Regions from separate parts of the Streptomyces sp. NPDC055506 genome, predicted to be linked through region 1. Evidence: riboswitches for the same ligand, from Rfam matches in the RefSeq annotation. Region 1 holds a riboswitch; each other region holds the start of a gene.

Evidence for each region. A riboswitch is a leader RNA that binds a small molecule or an ion and turns the genes downstream of it on or off. The one in region 1 is predicted to bind cobalamin.
Region 2: another riboswitch for cobalamin. It lies ahead of ACWIF2_RS13410 (ribonucleoside-diphosphate reductase subunit alpha); the one in region 1 lies ahead of ACWIF2_RS03565 (ABC transporter substrate-binding protein).
Region 3: another riboswitch for cobalamin. It lies ahead of ACWIF2_RS14330 ((2Fe-2S) ferredoxin domain-containing protein); the one in region 1 lies ahead of ACWIF2_RS03565 (ABC transporter substrate-binding protein).

The regions. Positions count from the first base shown of each region.
Region 1 covers NZ_JBSHKH010000005.1:71,889-77,722, reverse strand. Annotated here, with positions in the region: gene ACWIF2_RS03570 (FecCD family ABC transporter permease) at 1-934, opposite strand, end outside; gene ACWIF2_RS03565 (ABC transporter substrate-binding protein) at 931-1,947, opposite strand; cobalamin riboswitch at 2,018-2,206, opposite strand; gene ACWIF2_RS03560 (CoA-binding protein) at 2,287-2,700, shown strand; gene ACWIF2_RS03555 (4-hydroxybenzoate 3-monooxygenase) at 2,709-3,932, shown strand; gene ACWIF2_RS03550 (ArsR/SmtB family transcription factor) at 3,934-4,293, opposite strand; gene ACWIF2_RS03545 (cation diffusion facilitator family transporter) at 4,356-5,384, shown strand; gene ACWIF2_RS03540 (YbaK/EbsC family protein) at 5,386-5,834, opposite strand, start outside.
Region 2 covers NZ_JBSHKH010000027.1:36,078-41,911, forward strand. Annotated here, with positions in the region: gene ACWIF2_RS13390 (GntR family transcriptional regulator) at 1-591, shown strand, start outside; gene ACWIF2_RS13395 (DUF3311 domain-containing protein) at 729-983, shown strand; gene mctP (monocarboxylate uptake permease MctP) at 980-2,608, shown strand; gene ACWIF2_RS13405 (GNAT family N-acetyltransferase) at 2,689-3,195, shown strand; cobalamin riboswitch at 3,248-3,387, shown strand; gene ACWIF2_RS13410 (ribonucleoside-diphosphate reductase subunit alpha) at 3,511-5,834, shown strand, end outside.
Region 3 covers NZ_JBSHKH010000030.1:26,157-31,990, reverse strand. Annotated here, with positions in the region: gene ACWIF2_RS14345 (iron ABC transporter permease) at 1-143, shown strand, start outside; gene ACWIF2_RS14340 (APC family permease) at 225-1,733, shown strand; gene ACWIF2_RS14335 (universal stress protein) at 1,735-2,157, shown strand; gene ACWIF2_RS14330 ((2Fe-2S) ferredoxin domain-containing protein) at 2,152-2,523, opposite strand; cobalamin riboswitch at 2,570-2,692, opposite strand; gene ACWIF2_RS14325 (IucA/IucC family protein) at 2,750-4,219, opposite strand; gene ACWIF2_RS14320 (IucA/IucC family protein) at 4,376-5,834, shown strand, end outside.

The DNA.
Region 1 (5,834 bases):
CCTCCTGCGGATCCAGGACCGTACGGGCCAGGGTGTCGACCCAGACCAGGAACACCGCGCCGGCGAGGGCGGTGACCGGCAGCAGCCGGGCGTGCCCCGGTCCGGCCAGGGCCCGGGCGGCGTGCGGCAGGACCAGCCCGACGAAGCCGATCGCCCCGGCCGAGCTGACCAGGGCGGCCGTGAGCAGGGCCGTGACGCACAGCAGCACCAGGCGGGTGCGGGCCACGGACACCCCGAGCGCGGCCGCCGCGTCCTGCCCGAACGCGAAGGCGTCGAGCGTGCGGGCGTACGACAGACACACCACCAGCGCCACGGCCAGGACCGCGAAGCACAGCCACACGTCGGTCCAGCCGGCCCCGCCGAGCGAGCCCAGGAGCCAGAACAGCACGCCCCGGGTGGTCTCGGCGTCGGCGGCGGTCAGCACGACGAAGGAGGTCAGCGCGGAGAACAGCTGCATGGCGGCGACGCCCGCGAGGACGACCCGGTCGGTGGTGTCGCCGAGGGTGTGGCTGAGCAGCAGGACCAGCGCGAAGGAGACCAGGGCGCCGAGGAACGCGCCGGCGGACACCGAGACGGCACCGCCGCCCACGCCCAGCACGACGATGACGACCGCGCCGGTGGAGGCGCCCGAGGACACCCCGAGCACGAACGGGTCGGCGAGCGGGTTGCGCAGCAGGGACTGCATCACGGCCCCGCACACGGCGAGTCCCGCCCCGCACACGGCCGCGAGCAGGGTGCGCGGCAGCCGCAGCTGCCAGACGATCCCGTCCCGGATCGGCGTCAGACCGGAGCTGCCGATCCCGAGGTGGGACGCGACGACGGACCACACGTCCCCGACCCTGATGTCGGCCGGTCCGATGGTGATCGCCAGGGCCACGGAGGCCACCAGCAGCAAGGCGCCCCCGGCGGCGAGCGCCGGTCCGCGCACGGTCACTTCACGAGCCCGAACTCACGCAGTCCGGCCGCGACCTTCTCCACGCCCTCGACCGTGCGGATGGTCGGGTTCATGGCCTGTCCGCTGAGCAGCACGTACCGCTTGTGCTTGACGGCGTCCATGTTCTTGGTGACCGGGTTGGACTCCAGGAAGGCGATCTTGCGCTTCGCCGACTCGGCGGTCTCCGAGTCGCGGGTCAGGTCGCCGATGACGAGGACGTCGGGGTTGCGGTCGGCGACGGTCTCCCAGTTGACCTGTGGCCACTCCTCGTGGGTGTCGTCGAAGACGTTCTTCGCGCCGAGGGCGCGGGTCATGATGCCGGGCGCTCCGCAGCAGCCGGCCAGGTAGGGCGACTCGGAGTTGGCGAACCAGTACAGCAGGGAGACACCGGAGGCGTCGACGCCCCGCGTGGCCTTCTTCATCCGCTGCTGGAGGGAGGCCACGAGTGTGTCGCCGCGGTCCTTCACTCCGAACACGGTCGCGAGGTCCCGCACCTCGCCGTAGACGGCGTCGATGCCCAGCGCCTTGTCCCGCTTGCCGTCGCCGCCGCCCGAGTTGTCCTTGCCTGCACAGTCGGACGGGGAGACGTACGTGGGCACGCCGAGCTTCTCGAACTGGTCGCGGGTGGCGACGCCGCCCTTGCCGAGGGTGGAGACGAAGGACGCGGCGACGAAATCGGGCTCGGAGTCCAGGACCCGTTCGAAGGAGGGGTTGTTCTCGGCGATGCGCGGCACCTTCGCGTTGGCCTTCTCCAGCCCCTTCATCACGGGGTCGGTCCAGGTGGCCGTGCCGGCTATCCGGTCGGCGAGACCGAGGGAGAGCAGGATCTCGGTGGTGCCCTGGTTGAGGGAGACGGCGTGCCGGGGCGCCTTGTCGACCCGGACCTTACGGCCGCAGTTGTCGAGGGTGGCGGCGGCCTCGGCCGTGGGGGTCTTCGAGCCTCCGCAGCCGCTGATGAGCAGGGAGCCGGTCGCGAGCAGGACGGCGGCACGGGCGGGTCGGGCGAGGGGCAAGGAAACCAGTCCTCAGTCGTCGAGGGCCCGATCGCGGAGCCCGGTCGTACGGTGCTCCCCCACCGCCGGCCGGCCGCGGGGGCCGCCAGCAGGTCTTCGGACTCGGGTTCACCCGGTGCGGGGCGCCTTCCCGTACGACGTCCAGCCGTACAGTGGCCGCGGCCCCGCCCGTCCCCCTCACCGCTGCGCGTCAGTTCCGGATTCGCACCGGATTCCCTGACCCACGTACATGGGTTCGACTGGCCTCGGCAAGCTATCACGGTGGCATCGGGGAATCACCGCGCGCCCCGCGTCGTTGCCCGGACAGCAGCTTTTCCGCGACTCCCGAGGAGGCCGCCGGTGTACGGCGACGACGCAACGGTCCGCAGGATCCTCACCGAGCTCGGCGACACCTGGGCCGTGGTGGGCCTGTCGTCGAACCGGCAGCGCGCGGCGTACGGCGTCGCCGCGGTGCTCCAGCGGTACGGCAAGCGCGTCGTGCCCGTGCACCCCAAGGCGGAGACCGTGCACGGCGAGCAGGGGTACGCGAGTCTGGCGGACATCCCCTTCGACGTGGACGTCGTGGACGTGTTCGTGAACAGCGACCTCGCCGGAGCGGTCGCGGACGAGGCGGTCGCGAAGGGCGCCGGGGCGGTGTGGTTCCAGCTCGGCGTCGTCGACGCGGCGGCGTACGACCGCGCCCGGGCCGCGGGCCTGGAGATGGTGATGGACCGCTGCCCGGCGATCGAGATCCCGCGGCTCGGGCCTTCATAATCGAGCGCATGACCCACGCCTCCTCCCCTTCGAACTCCGATGCCCCGCAGCGCTTCCCCGTCGTCGTCGTGGGCGCCGGTCCCGCCGGGCTGACCGTCGGCAACATCCTGCGGGCCGCCGGCGTGAACTGTCTGGTGCTGGAGACCGAGACCCGGGAGTTCATCGAACAGCGGCCCCGGGCCGGGGTCATCGAGGAGTGGGCCGTGCGGGGCCTGGAGAAGCGGGGCCTCGCCCGGAACCTGCTGGACCGCGCGGAGCTGCACACCGCGTGCGAGTTCCGCTTCGACGGGGAGCGGTACCGGTTCCGCTACGGCGAGATGACGGGCAGTCACCATTTCGTCTACCCGCAGCCTTTGCTGGTGACGGACCTGGTGCGCGAGTACGCCGACGTGCGCGGCGGGGAGATCCGCTTCGGGGTCCGGGATGTAGCGGTGCACGACATCGACACCGACCGGCCGTCCGTGTCGTACACCTGCCCGGAGACGGGTGAACGGCGGGTCGCGCACTGCGACTTCGTGGCCGGCTGCGACGGGGCGCGCGGAGTGACGCGGGCCGCGCTGGCGCCGGAGCGGGTCCGGGTCGCGCGGCACGACTACGGCGTCGGCTGGCTGGCGCTGCTCGCCGAGGCCCCGCCGTCCGCCGACTGCGTGCTGTTCGGCTGTCACGAGAACGGCTTCGCGGGCCAGATGCCCCGCAGCCCTGAGGTGACCCGCTACTACCTCCAGTGCCCGCCGGGCGACGACCCGGAGAACTGGCCTCACGAGCGTGTCTGGGCGGAGCTCCAGCAGCGGCTCGGGGCGGCCGGTGTGCCGCCGCTGACGGAGGGACGGCTGATCGAGAAGCGCGTGCTGGACATGCACGACTACGTGGTCGAGCCGATGGTGCACGGCCGGCTCCACCTCGCCGGCGACGCGGCCCATCTGGTCGCCCCCATCGCCGCCAAGGGCATGAACCTCGCCCTGCACGACGCCTTCCTGCTCGGCGACGCCCTGGTGGCCCGCCTGACCACGGAGGACGACAGCGGTCTGGCCGGCTATGCGGAGGCATGCCTGCGGCGCGTGTGGGACTACCAGGAGTTCTCGCAGTGGCTGGCCGAGGTGTTCCACGGGGCGGCGTCGGGCGACCCGTTCCGCGCGGGCACCGCGATCGCACGGCTGCGCCGCCTGTTCTCGTCGCCCGTGGCGGCCGCCGCCTTCGCCGAGCGGTATCTGGGGACGGCCGAGCGGTACTGATTCAGTCGTGCGGGGGGCGGTCGCTGAGACGGTGGTCGGCCACGTTCAGTGCCTCGTCCACGAGCCGGCGCAGATGGCCGTCGCGGAGTGAGTAGATCACGCGGCGGCCTTCTTTGCGGGTGTCCACCAGGCCCGCGAGACGCAACCGCGCCAGGTGCTGGCTGACGGCGGGCCGGGCCGCCCCGCAGGCCTCCGTGAGGGTCGTGACGTCGGCCTCTCCGCTGGTCAGCGCGTGCAGCAGGGCGAGCCGGGTCCGGTCCCCCAGGAGGGCGAGGAGTTCGGCGGCGAGCGCGAACTGTTCCTCGCCGGGGCTGCGCGGATGCGCATCGTGCGCAGGTGACAGGTGCATGCGTGCGCTCATACGCACATAATGGCCCTGTGGGCGTGTGCGCGTCCACTCCCGCGCACCGGAAGGGGACCCACGTGAGCGACCGGCACGAGCACTCCCGCCCTCACCACCACCGGCACGGCCTGCGCCACCGGCTGTCCCACCTCCTCACCCCCCACTCCCACGAGACGGCCGACAAGGTCGACTCCGCCCTGGAGTCCTCGGCCCGGGGGATGCGGGCGCTCTGGGTCTCGCTCGCGGTGCTCGGTGTGACGGCCCTGGCCCAGGCGCTCGTGGTGGCCGTCTCCGGCTCGGTGGCGCTGCTCGGGGACACCGTGCACAACACCGCGGACGCGCTGACCGCCGTACCGCTCGGGATCGCCTTCGTGCTGGGCCGGCGCGCGGCCACACGCCGCTTCACCTATGGCTACGGGCGGGCCGAGGACCTGGCGGGGCTGGTGATCGTGCTGACGATCGCCGCGTCCGCGGCCTTCGCGGGGTGGACCGCGATCGACCGCCTTCTCGACCCGCGTCCCGTCCAGCACGTTCCGGCGGTCGCCGTGGCGGCCCTCGCCGGGTTCGCGGGCAACGAGTGGGTGGCCCGCTACCGCATCCGGGTCGGCCGCGCGATCGGCTCGGCCGCGCTGGTCGCCGACGGGCTGCACGCCCGTACCGACGGCTTCACCTCACTGGCGGTGCTGCTGGGCGCCGGCGGCTCGGCCCTGGGCTGGCAACTGGCGGACCCGATCGTGGGGTTGGCGATCACGGCGGCGATCGCGCTGGTGCTGCGGGACGCGGCGCGGGAGGTGTTCCGGCGAGTGATGGACGCGGTCGACCCGGCCCTGGTGGACCGGGCCGAGGCCGCCCTGACCGAGGTCCCCGGAGTGCGGGCGGTGGGCGAACTGCGGCTGCGCTGGATCGGGCACCGGCTGCGCGCCGAGGTCGCGGTGGTGGTGGACGGCACCGCGACGGTACGCGAGGCCCACCGCATCGCCGTCGACGCCGAGCACGCGCTGCTGCACGCCGTGCCCCGCCTCACCGCCGCCCTGGTCCACGCCGACCCGGCACCGGTCCCGGGCGAGGCCGACCCGCATCTCGCACTGGCCCACCACACATCGGCGTAGCTCAGGCGATCCCGAGCCCCTCCAGCACCACACCCCCCGGCAGTTCCGCGAACGCCTTGCCCGGGACCAGCAGCTTGCCGCGCCGACGGCCGCTGCCGACCAGCACATACGGCAGGTCGACGACGGCCGCGTCCACCAGCACCGGCCAGCCGTCCGGCAGTCCGAGCGGGGTGATGCCGCCGTACTCCATGCCGGTCTCGCCGGTCGCGGCGTCCATGCTGGCGAACGAGGCCTTGCGGGCGCCCAGTTGACGGCGTACGACACCGTTCACGTCGACCCGGGTGGTGGACAGTACGACGCACGCGGCGAGCGTGGTCTCGTCGGCGCGCTTGCCCGCCACGACCACACAGTTCGCCGACCGTTCCAGCAGGTCCCGTCCGTAGTGCTCCACGAAGACGGCGGTGTCGGCCCACCGCGGGTCGGTGTCGACGTAGAGGATCTGGTCGGCGG
Region 2 (5,834 bases), on a different contig from region 1:
ACGACCGTGCGCCAGGCGCTGCAGGAGCTGGTCGTCGAAGGCCGTCTGGAGCGCATCCAGGGCAAGGGCACGTTCGTCGCCAAGCCCAAGGTCTCCCAGGCGCTCCAACTGACCTCGTACACCGAGGACATGCGTGCCCAGGGCCTGGAACCCACCTCGCAGCTGCTGGACATCGGCTACATCACCGCCGACGACCGCCTCGCAGGCCTGCTCGACATCACGCCCGGCGGACGCGTGCTGCGCATCGAGCGGCTGCGCATGGCCAACGGCGAGCCGATGGCCATCGAGACCACCCATCTGTCCGCCAAGCGCTTCCCCGCGCTGCGCCGGTCGCTGGTGAAGTACACGTCCCTCTACACCGCGCTCGCCGAGGTCTACGACGTCCATCTCGCGGAAGCCGAGGAGACCATCGAGACGTCGCTGGCCACCCCGCGCGAGGCCGGCCTGCTGGGCACGGATGTCGGCCTGCCGATGCTGATGCTGTCCCGGCACTCGCTGGACCGGGAGGGGCAGCCGGTGGAGTGGGTGCGGTCGGTGTACCGGGGGGACCGGTACAAGTTCGTGGCCCGGCTGAAGCGGCCTGTCGAGTAGCGCACGACGCGGACCGCTGGTGAGCCCCGGTTTCTATTGGGTGTCGCATTGCGGACGAGGGGTTCCGTTCCCGCCGCACCCTGACCTAGATTGCCTGCGCATTGCACAGGTGATCACTGAGGGGACGGAGCCGCCTGATGTCGCAAGCCCCAGAAGCCAGTAGAGGTCCGGTGGTGACGCCGATGCGCGTCGTCATCGGCGTCTGCCTCCTAGCGCCCTTCGTGGCCATGCTGTGGGTCGGCTCCTACGCCAAGACCGACCCGGCCTTCATCGGCATACCGTTCTTCTACTGGTACCAGATGGCGTGGGTGCTCATCTCCACCGCGCTGACGATGATCGCCTACAAGCTGTGGCAGCGTGACCAGCGCGCCCGTAAGGAAGGTGCGCGGTGAAGGACGGCGTGAACGGCGTCGCACTCGCCGTCTTCATCTTCTTCTTCCTGCTCGTCACGGTCATGGGCTTCCTGGCCGCGCGGTGGCGCAAGGCCGAGAACGAGCACAGCCTCGACGAGTGGGGCCTGGGTGGCCGGTCGTTCGGCACCTGGGTCACCTGGTTCCTGCTCGGCGGCGACCTGTACACGGCGTACACCTTCGTGGCCGTACCGGCGGCGATCTACGCGGCGGGCGCGGCGGGCTTCTTCGCGGTGCCGTACACGATCCTGGTCTACCCGCTGATCTTCACCTTCCTCCCCCGCCTGTGGTCGGTGTCCCACAAGCACGGGTACGTGACGACGTCCGACTTCGTGCGCGGCCGCTTCGGCTCCAAGGGCCTGTCGCTGGCCGTGGCCGTCACCGGCATCCTCGCGACCATGCCGTACATCGCGCTCCAGCTCGTCGGCATCCAGGCCGTGCTGGACGTGATGGGCGTCGGCGGCGGCGAGGACACCAACTGGTTCATCAAGGACCTGCCGCTGCTGATCGCGTTCGGTGTGCTGGCGGCCTACACGTACTCCTCGGGCCTGCGGGCCCCGGCGCTGATCGCCTTCGTCAAGGACACCCTGATCTACATCGTCATCGCGGTGGCGATCATCTACATCCCGATCAAGCTGGGCGGCTTCGACGAGATCTTCGCCAAGGCGGGCGACGCGTACAGCCAGACCAACCCGGCGACGGGGGCGGCGCGCGGTGCGCTGGTGCCGCCGGAGGCGGGGCAGTGGACGTACGCCACCCTCGCGCTCGGCTCCGCGCTCGCGCTGTTCATGTACCCGCACTCGATCACGGCGACGCTGTCCTCGCGCAGCCGTGAGGTGATCCGCCGCAACACCACGATCCTGCCGCTGTACTCGCTGATGCTGGGCCTGCTCGCGCTGCTCGGCTTCATGGCGATCGCGGCCGGGATCAAGGTGCAGAACGGGCAGCTGGCGATCCCGCAGCTGTTCGAGACGATGTTCCCGGACTGGTTCGCCGGCGTGGCCTTCGCGGCGATCGGCATCGGAGCGCTCGTGCCGGCGGCCATCATGTCCATCGCGGCCGCGAACCTCTTCACCCGCAACATCTACAAGGACTTCCTCAAGCCGGACGCCACGCCGGCGCAGGAGACCAAGGTCTCCAAACTGGTCTCCCTGCTGGTGAAGGTGGGCGCGCTGGCCTTCGTCCTCACCATGGACAAGACCGTCGCCATCAACTTCCAGCTGCTCGGCGGCATCTGGATCCTGCAGACCTTCCCGGCCCTGGTCGGCGGCCTGTTCACCCGCTGGTTCCACCGCTGGGCACTGCTCGCGGGCTGGGCGGTCGGCATGATCTACGGCACGGCCGCCGCGTACGGGGTCGCCTCGCCGACCCAGAAGCACTTCGGCGGCTCCTCGAAGGAGATCCCCGGCATCGGCGAGATCGGCTACATCGGCCTCACGGCGTTCGTCCTGAACGTGGTGGTGACGGTGGTCCTCACCTTCGCCCTGAAGGCCCTCAAGGCCCCCGACGGCATCGACGAGACCAAGCCGGAGGACTACACGGCGGACGCGGGCGACCCCGGGGTGCAGGTGGAACTGCCGCCGGCCACGGCGGGCTCCGCCCACTAGAACGGACCGGGCACATACGCCCGCAGCGGGCCGCCGGTGATCAACCACACCGGCGGCCCGCTGTCGTACACACTCACGCCATGGACACCTTGATCCGGCGAGTGAAACCCACCGAGTACGGCCCCCTCGGCGAGTTGACGGCCCACGCCTACCTCGCCGACGGCCTTCTCGACTTCGGCGAGAGCGACGCGTACCTCCACGAACTGCGAGACGTCGCCAGACGCGCAGCCGCAGCCGACGTTCTGGTCGCCGTCGAGAACGACACCCTCCTCGGCGGCGTCACCTTCGTACCGTCCGGCGGCCCCATGGCCGACATAGCCGGCCCGGGAGAGGCCGAGATACGAATGCTCGCGGTCTCGCACGCCGCCCGCGGCCGCGGCACCGGCGAGGCCCTCGTATCCGCCTGCATCGACCGCGCACGGGCCACGCCCGGCTGCGTCCGCATCGTGCTGTCGACCCAGCGCACCATGCGCGCAGCCCACCGCATCTACGAACGCCTGGGTTTCACCCGCACTCCCGAGCGCGACTGGAACCCGATCCCGCACCTGGCGGACATCACTCTCCTCACCTACCAGTTGACGCTCTGAAACCAGCACGACACAACATCTGGGGGTGCCGCCCGAACCCGGCACAAGATGTATGCTCGTGCTCGCTGTCGCCGCAGGGGAATCCGGTGCGAATCCGGAACTGTCCCGCAACGGTGTACTTGTGCATGTCTGTTCCCAGAAACGTCATGCACGGGAGTCAGTCCGAGGACCTGCCGACAGCGCACCCGGCCGTCCGGCCGGGGTGCCCTGACGTCCGGGCCTCGTGGAATGGGCCGGTGGACGCGACGCCGTGTGCGCTCGTGTGCTGCCCCCTGCCCTGCGCGAGGCCCCTTGCCGAGCGAGGGAGAGCCCCACGTGACCATCGCGCCAGCCGAACCGGTCTCAGCTTCCGAAGAAGAGCACGACGGTCCCGGTGCCGCGCTGCTGCGGACCCTGACCGAGCTGACCGCCGATCTCCCCGACGCCGACCCCGGCCGGGTCGCCGCCGCCGCGCTGCGCGGGCGGTCCGCGCGGGCGGACGAGACGGAGCTGCGCGAGCTCGCGACGGAGTCGGCCGCCGGCCTCATCTCCGAGGACCCCGCCTACTCCCGGCTGGCCGCGCGCCTGCTGACGATCGGCATCCGCGAAGAGGCCGCCTCCCAGGGCGTCACGTCCTTCACCGAGTCCGTCGCGGTCGGCCACCGGGAGGGACTGATCGCCGACCGGACCGCCGAGTTCGTGCGCGTCCACGCCGCCCGGCTCGACGCGCTGATCGACCGGGCCGCCGACGACCGCTTCGGCTACTTCGGCCTGCGGACGCTGCACAGCCGCTACCTGCTCCGCCACCCGATCACCCGCAAGGTCGTCGAGACGCCCCAGCACTTCATGCTGCGCGTCGCCGCCGGGCTCGCCGAGGACGACACGGCACAGGCCGTCGACGAGGTCGCCGCGCTCTACGGGCTCATGAGCCGCCTCGACTACCTGCCCTCCTCCCCCACCCTCTTCAACTCCGGCACCCGGCACCCCCAGATGTCGTCCTGCTACCTCCTCGACTCCCCCAAGGACGAGCTGGACTCGATCTACGACCGGTACCACCAGGTGGCGCGGCTGTCGAAGCACGCGGGCGGCATCGGGCTGTCGTACTCCCGCATCCGTGCGCGCGGTTCGCTGATCCGCGGCACCAACGGCCACTCCAACGGCATCGTCCCGTTCCTGAAGACCCTCGACGCCTCGGTCGCCGCCGTGAACCAGGGCGGTCGCCGCAAGGGCGCGGCCGCGGTCTATCTGGAGACCTGGCACTCCGACATCGAGGAGTTCCTGGAGCTGCGCGACAACACCGGCGAGGACGCCCGCCGTACGCACAATCTGAACCTGGCGCACTGGGTGCCGGACGAGTTCATGCGGCGGGTGAACGCCGACGGGAAGTGGTCGCTGTTCTCCCCCGCGGACGTGCCCGAGCTGGTCGACCTGTACGGCGAGGAGTTCGACGCCGCGTACCGGGAGGCCGAGGCGAAGGGCCTGGCGAAGAAGACCCTGCCCGCCCGTGAGCTGTACGGCCGCATGATGCGCGCCCTGGCGCAGACCGGCAACGGCTGGATGACCTTCAAGGACGCCGCCAACCGCACCGCCAACCAGACGGCCGAGCCGGGCCACGTCGTCCACTCCTCCAACCTCTGCACGGAGATCCTGGAGGTCACCAGCGACGGGGAGACGGCGGTCTGCAACCTGGGCTCGGTCAACCTGGGTTCCTTTGTCGACACATCGACCGGCGATCTCGACTGGGAGCGGCTGGACGAGACCGTCCGTACGGCCGTCACGTTCCTCGACCGGGTCGTGGACATCAACTTCTACCCGACCGAGCAGGCGGGCCGCTCCAACGCCCGGTGGCGTCCGGTCGGCCTCGGGGCCATGGGCCTGCAGGACGTCTTCTTCAAGCTGCGCCTGCCCTTCGACTCGCCCGAGGCCAAGGCGCTCTCCACCCGTATCGCCGAGCGGATCATGCTCGCCGCGTACGAGGCCTCCGCCGACCTCGCCGAGCGCAACGGCCCGCTGCCGGCCTGGGAGAAGACCCGTACGGCCAGGGGCGTGCTGCACCCCGACCACTACGACGTGCAGCTGACCTGGCCCGAGCGCTGGGCGGCCCTGCGCGAGCGCATCGCCACGACCGGCATGCGCAACTCCCTGCTCCTCGCCATCGCGCCCACGGCCACTATCGCCTCCATCGCGGGCGTGTACGAGTGCATCGAGCCGCAGGTGTCCAACCTGTTCAAGCGCGAGACGCTGTCGGGTGAGTTCCTCCAGGTCAACTCCTACCTGGTGGACGAGCTCAAGCGGCTCGGCGTATGGGACGCCCGCAGCCGGGAGGCGCTGCGCGAGGCGAACGGCTCGGTGCAGGAGTTCGCCTGGATCCCCGAGGACGTACGGGCGCTCTACCGCACGGCGTGGGAGGTCCCGCAGCGCGGTCTGATCGACATGGCGGCGGCCCGGACGCCGTTCCTGGACCAGTCCCAGTCCCTGAACCTCTTCATGGAGACGCCGACCATCGGCAAGCTCTCCTCGATGTACGCGTACGCCTGGAAGGCCGGGCTGAAGACGACGTACTACCTGCGTTCACGCCCGGCGACCCGCATCGCCCGCGCGGCCCAGGCCGCTGTCCCCGCGCAGGCCACCACCCCGGATCCCGAAGCGGTCGCCTGCTC
Region 3 (5,834 bases), on a different contig from region 1:
TCGGTGCCGCGCTCGTCTGCACGGCCGATCTGCTCGGCCGGACCGTCATCGCCCCCGCCCAGCTGGGTGCCGGACTGATGACGGCGGTGATCGGCACGCCGTACTTCCTGCGTCTGCTGGTACGGAGCCGAAAGGCGACATAAGGCACCTAAAAGGTCATCAATGGCTAAAATGCCTCACACCTGCCTGTTGTATGGATCCACGCACAACGGGAGTGAGGGAGCATGGCCAAGGACATCACGGACGCGGGCCCGCCAGCGTCCGCGAGCCTGAAGCCCAATGCGATCGGGTTCCTCGACGCTCTGGTCATCGGGCTCAACGCGACCTCACCGGCGTACTCGGTGGCGGCGGTCATCGGCCCGGTCGTGGCGCTGGTGGGCATCTACGCCCCCGGGGTGATGATCGCGTCGTTCGTGCCGATGCTGCTGATCGCGTCGGCCTTCTACTACCTCAACAAGGTCGACCAGGACTGCGGCACGACCTTCTCGTGGGTCACCCGGGCCATGGGGCCGTGGGCGGGCTGGCTCGGCGGCTGGGCCATCGCCATGACGGGTGTCCTGGTCGTCGGGTCGCTGGCGGACGTCGCCGTGACCTTCTTCCTGCTCGCGGTCGGTCTGGACAGCTGGGCGGACAACGACGCCGTCCGCCAGGTGCTGACCGTGCTCCTCGTCCTGGTGATGACGGCCGTCTGCGTGATCGGCATCGACGTGTCGGCCAAGGTGCAAAACGTCCTCATCCTGGCGCAGGTCGCCTGTCTGCTGGTCTTCGCCGTGGTGGCTCTCTACCGCGTCTACGCCGGCACCGGCACACTCGACGCCATCGAACCGGAGTTCAGCTGGCTCGATCCCTTCGGAGCGGGCGGGGCGTCCCTGACCGCCGCCCTGCTGCTGGGCGTGTTCATCTACTGGGGGTGGGAGTCGGCGGTCAACCTCACCGAGGAGACCGAGGACTCCGCCACCGCCCCCGGCAAGGCGGCCGTGTGGTCGACGGTGCTGCTCCTGGTGACCTACCTCGCGGTCGCGTTCGCGGTCGTGGGGTACGCGGGAACGGCCTATCTGGCCGAGAACGCGGCGGAGGAGGAGTTCATCTTCGCGCTGCTCGCCGAAGAGGTGATGGGCGGCTGGGACTGGGTCGTGCTGCTGGCGGTCTCGACGTCCGCGCTCGCGTCGACGCAGACGACGATCATCCCGGCGTCGCGCACCGGCCTGTCGATGGCCCGCCGCCATGCGCTGCCCGCGCACTTCGGCCGTATCAACCCCCGGTTCCGCACGCCCGACGTGAGCACCTGGTGGGTCGCCGGTATCGCCATCGTCTGGTATCTCGTCCTCTACCACATCAGCGAGAACGCCCTCTTCGACTCGCTGACCGCGCTGTCCCTGCTGATCGCGTTCTACTACGCGCTCACGGGTCTCGCCTGCGCGGTCTACTACCGCCGCCAACTGACCCGCAGTGCCCGCAACTTCTTCCTGATCGGGCTCGGCCCGCTGGTCGGTGCCGGGCTGCTGGCCTGGCTGCTGGTGGAGTCCGTGGCGGACATGTCCGACCCCGCCAACTCCTACAGCGGCGTCTCGTGGTTCGGGCTCGGTCCCCCGCTGGTCATCGGTATCGGCATCATCGTCACGGGCGTGATCCTCATGGTCGTGTGGCGGCTGATCACCCCCGTGTTCTGGTCGGAACACCCCAGCGTGGTCGACCCCGACCTCGTCCCCGGCAAGCACGGCAAGGAGTCCTGAGATGTCGGTGGTCCTCGGCTACGACGAGTCCCCGGGCGCCCGGAGCGCGCTGCGCGTCGCGATCGAGGTGGCGGCCGCGTACGGCGAACCGCTGGTGATCGTCTACGGAGCCGCGGCCCCGGGCGTCACGGGCGAGGAGTACGGCGCTCACCACGAGGCCGTCCGCGAGGCCGGGACCACCGTGCTCGGTCACGCCGTCCGGGTCGCCGACGAAGCCGGCGTGCCGAGCACCGTCGAACTCATCGACCAGCGGCCCGCGCAGGCGCTCATCGACGCCGCGGCACGCCACGACGGCAGGGTGATCGTGGTGGGCACCTGGGGCGAGAGCCCGGTGCGCGGCGCCCTGCTGGGCTCGACCCCCCACAAACTCCTGCACCTCTCGAACGTCCCCGTCCTGTGCGTGCCGGCCACCGCCGGGTCATGAGCCGCCCGGGCGCGGCCTCTTCAGCGGGCTGAAGGCGTACAGGTCGAGGATCTCGGGCCGGGGGGCGACGCCGGGGCCGCCCTCGCGGACCCAGGTGACGATGTCCTCGGTCGCGGCCGGGTCGTTGACCAGACCGAACCACACCGGCCGGGCCCCGGCGGCCCGGCCCGCCGCGGACGGCTGTACGACGATGACGTTGGCCTGGTCGCAGACGTCGAGGCACTCGGAGACCCGCACGGGCGCCGCCTCGCGCAGCCGCTCGGTCTGGGCCGCGTGGTCGACGCCGGTCACCTTGCGGCTGCCGCAGCAGCAGTCCCGGCACACGACGACGCGGCACGGAACCCCTCCGGCCGGGGTTGCGGACATGCCGCACCCTTCCTCTCTCCGGGGAGATCCGCCCCGGTGGTTCGTCGAGGAGGCGACCGCGTGAGTCTCCTGGCTCCCGGCCGAGGCCGGTCACAGTGGCGGGACCGCGCCGGATTCACACCGGCTTCCTCGTTCCGCCGTCGCCATGTCGCCCGCCATCATTCCATGCGGCCGGAGCACCGGTTCGGTCCGTCTCGCCGGCCTGCGCGGACGGGGGCCCCGCAGGTCACGTTCCTTCCCTGAGCGGGTTGGGCAGCGGCAGGTAGCGGGCGTCGGCGCCGTTCGCGCCCGTCCAGCGCAGCAGGAGGTTCGTCTTGGCGGGGAGGGTGGGCGAGGTGAGCAGGCCGGAGATCTCGGGCAGGTCGTGGCGGGCGAGTTCGCGGCGGGCGGCGGGCCAGGGGGCGAAGCCGGGCCGGCGTTCGGCGAGGGCGCCGGCGATCTCGGTGAGGTGGTTGACGACCAGGCAGTACACGAGCCGCTCCCAGCCGGCCTCCCGGGAGACGTCCGAAAGCAGCTTCACGCCCTCGGCGTCCCGGTACAGCGCCTGCACGGGCATGCCGTCGGCGTCCACGGCGACCAGGGTGTTCTGCAGATGGGCCTCGATGACGACGCCGTGCCGGGCGAAGGTCTCCAGCGCCGGGGGCACCACCTGCGCCAGGTACGCCGCCCACCACGCCCCGGGGTCGGCGGCGCGGTCGAGCGGGCTGCCGTCGAAGCCCTCGACGAGTCCGGCGGCGAGCAGCGGGGTCGCGCCGGGCAGGAGACGGCCGGCGAAGCCGTCGCGGACGAGGACGGCCAGGGCCTCGAAGGCGAAGTCCGCGGTGCGGTACCCGCGGTCGCCGAGCCAGGCCGGGGGGCCGTCGAACGTCTCGAAGGCGGCGCACACGGCCGTGTCGGTGCGGCGCAGGGCGAGCAGGTCGTGGCGCCACAGCCGGCGGATGTCGTTGGTGATGCGCACGTCCAGGCTGAACTTCAGGAACAGGTCCTGCTCGGGTGCGTAGAGCGTGCGGATCGCGGCCGTGGGCCAGGTGTCGAAGGCGGTCGTGCCGAGCCGGACCAGCCTCCCGTCCGCGAAGGCGGCGGCGAGCTCCGCGCTCGCCAGGTCGAGCTGCCAGGGGTGGGCCGGGAGCAGCCGGTAGCCGGGCGGGGCGGTGCCGAGGGCGTCGAGGGCCGAGGTGTCGCCCTCCTCGACGACGGTGTCCTCGCGCAGCCCGAGCAGGGTCAGCGGGAAACGGGCGTACGCCTCGGGCGCGTACGGCAGCCAGCCCGCGGCCGGGCCGCCGCCACGCGCCTTGGGGGCCGGGTGGTGGGTGTGGCCGGTGAGGAGGCACTGCTCGGAGCGCAGATAGGGATCGTCGGGCGGGGTGGCGCGCTCGCGGGCTTCCAGCAGGGCGGCCACGGCGTCCCTGCTGTCGATCATCTCGGCGGGCAGTTCGTGGTTGGACAGGCCGGTGTGCCGTCGCAGTTCCTCGGCGACGAGTTTGACCAGCTCGGTGTGGCCGACGCACTGCCAGCCGTCCGGCCCCTCGACCTCGGGCTCGGCGGGCCGCCGCGTCCCGCGCACCCGCAGCAGCCGGTCTCCGCCGGGCAGTCGGTAGATCCGGTGCTCGCCGGTCCGGCGCACCGGCCGGGCCACTTCCCGCAGCAGGCAGTTCAGCAGCGGCACGGCGGCGTACGCGTCGGCGGGCGGGGGCATGAGGTCCACGCGATCCACTCGTTTCCCTGCGTTCCTTGTGTTCTCCACGTTCCCAGCGGCCCTTCCGGGACTTCCGGACTTCCTGGCGGAGATGATCAGTATGCCGGTCGCCGTCATCGCGCCGTGACGCCCTATTCGTACCCGAGGAGCCCGCCCGTGCACCGTTTCCCCACCGCCGAGGCCGAGGTCGCCGAGGAACTGGCCGTCGTACGCCCTGGTCTGCTGCCGCGGTACGAGGCCGAACTGCCCGGTGCCCGGGCGGCCGTGCTGTCCCGTCTGTGGCGCGGTCTCGCCCATGATCCGCTGCCCTGGGTGGCCCGCGGGGAGCCGGCCCGGGACGGGCTGACCCTGTTCCTGACCGACGGCCGCCGGCTGCACGGCCCGCCGCCGGATCCGTACGCGACCGGCGACCACGTCACCGTCGTCGGGCTCGACGGCGTGGATTACGACGATCCGGCGCGGCTGGTGACAGACCTCGCCGTTCCGCACTCGGCCTCCTTCGCCGCCGAACTCGGGCACAGTGTCGCCTCGTTGGCCCTGTCGAGAGCGGGGCAGGAGGGCCACTCGGCCGACGAGTGGCCGGGGAACGACTGGGAGTGGGAGCAACGGATCGTCGACGGGCATCCGTTCCACCCCACCTGCCGGTCCCGGCCGGGTTTCTCGGTGGCCGAGCAGCTCGCCTACGGGCCCGAGCACCGGCCGGTCGTGGAGCTGGGTCTTGTGCCGGTGCGGGCGGAGGAGTGCCTGGTGACGGGGGCCTGGCCGCGGGACCTGCGGGACGGGCCGCGTGTGGTGCTGCCGGTGCACCCCTGGCAGGCGGCGCACGTGCTGAAGCGGGCGTGCGAGGAGCGGCGCGCCGGGCATCCGCTGATGTCCCTGCGGACGCTCGCCCTGCCCGGCGGGCCGCATGTCAAGACCTCGCTCAGCGCCCGGCTGACGTCCTCGGTGCGGGACATCTCGCTGCCCTCGGTCGCCGCGTCCGCGCTGCTGTCGGACTTCGCCGAGACGCCCGCCGCGCGCATGGACGGCCTGCTGCACATCACCCGCACCCTGGGCGCCGCGGCGGCCGGTTCCCCCGACTTCGCGGCCGTGCTGCGGGAGTCGCCGCAGACGTACGCCGGGAGCGGTGAACGGGTGCTGCCGGTGGCGGCGCTCGCGACCAGCGCCCTGCCCCGCTCCCCCGCCTGGCTGGCCGGCTTCGCGCGCCTCGCCCTCACCGTCGGGCTGCGGCTGCTGGAGCTGGGCGTGGCTCTGGAGGCGCACGGCCAGAACCTCCTGGTGGTCCTCTCGCCGGAGGGCGATCCGCTGCGGCTCGTCTACCGCGATCTGGCCGACATCCGCGTCAGCCCCGCCCGCCTCGCCCGGCACGGCATCACGGTGCCCGACCTGCCCGCCCGAATGGTCACGGACGACGAACGCACGCTGCGCCGCAAGCTGTTCGGCTCGCTGGTGGCGGGCGCGCTGGCCGGGACGGCGGGGTCGGGGGCGGCGCTCGCGGCGGCGCTGGAGACGGCCGTGGACGACCTACCGCGCACCCCGGACCTCACGGCGCTCCGCACGGACCCCCTGCCCACCAAGGCGCTGACGCTGATGCGGCTCTCGCCGCAGACGCCCG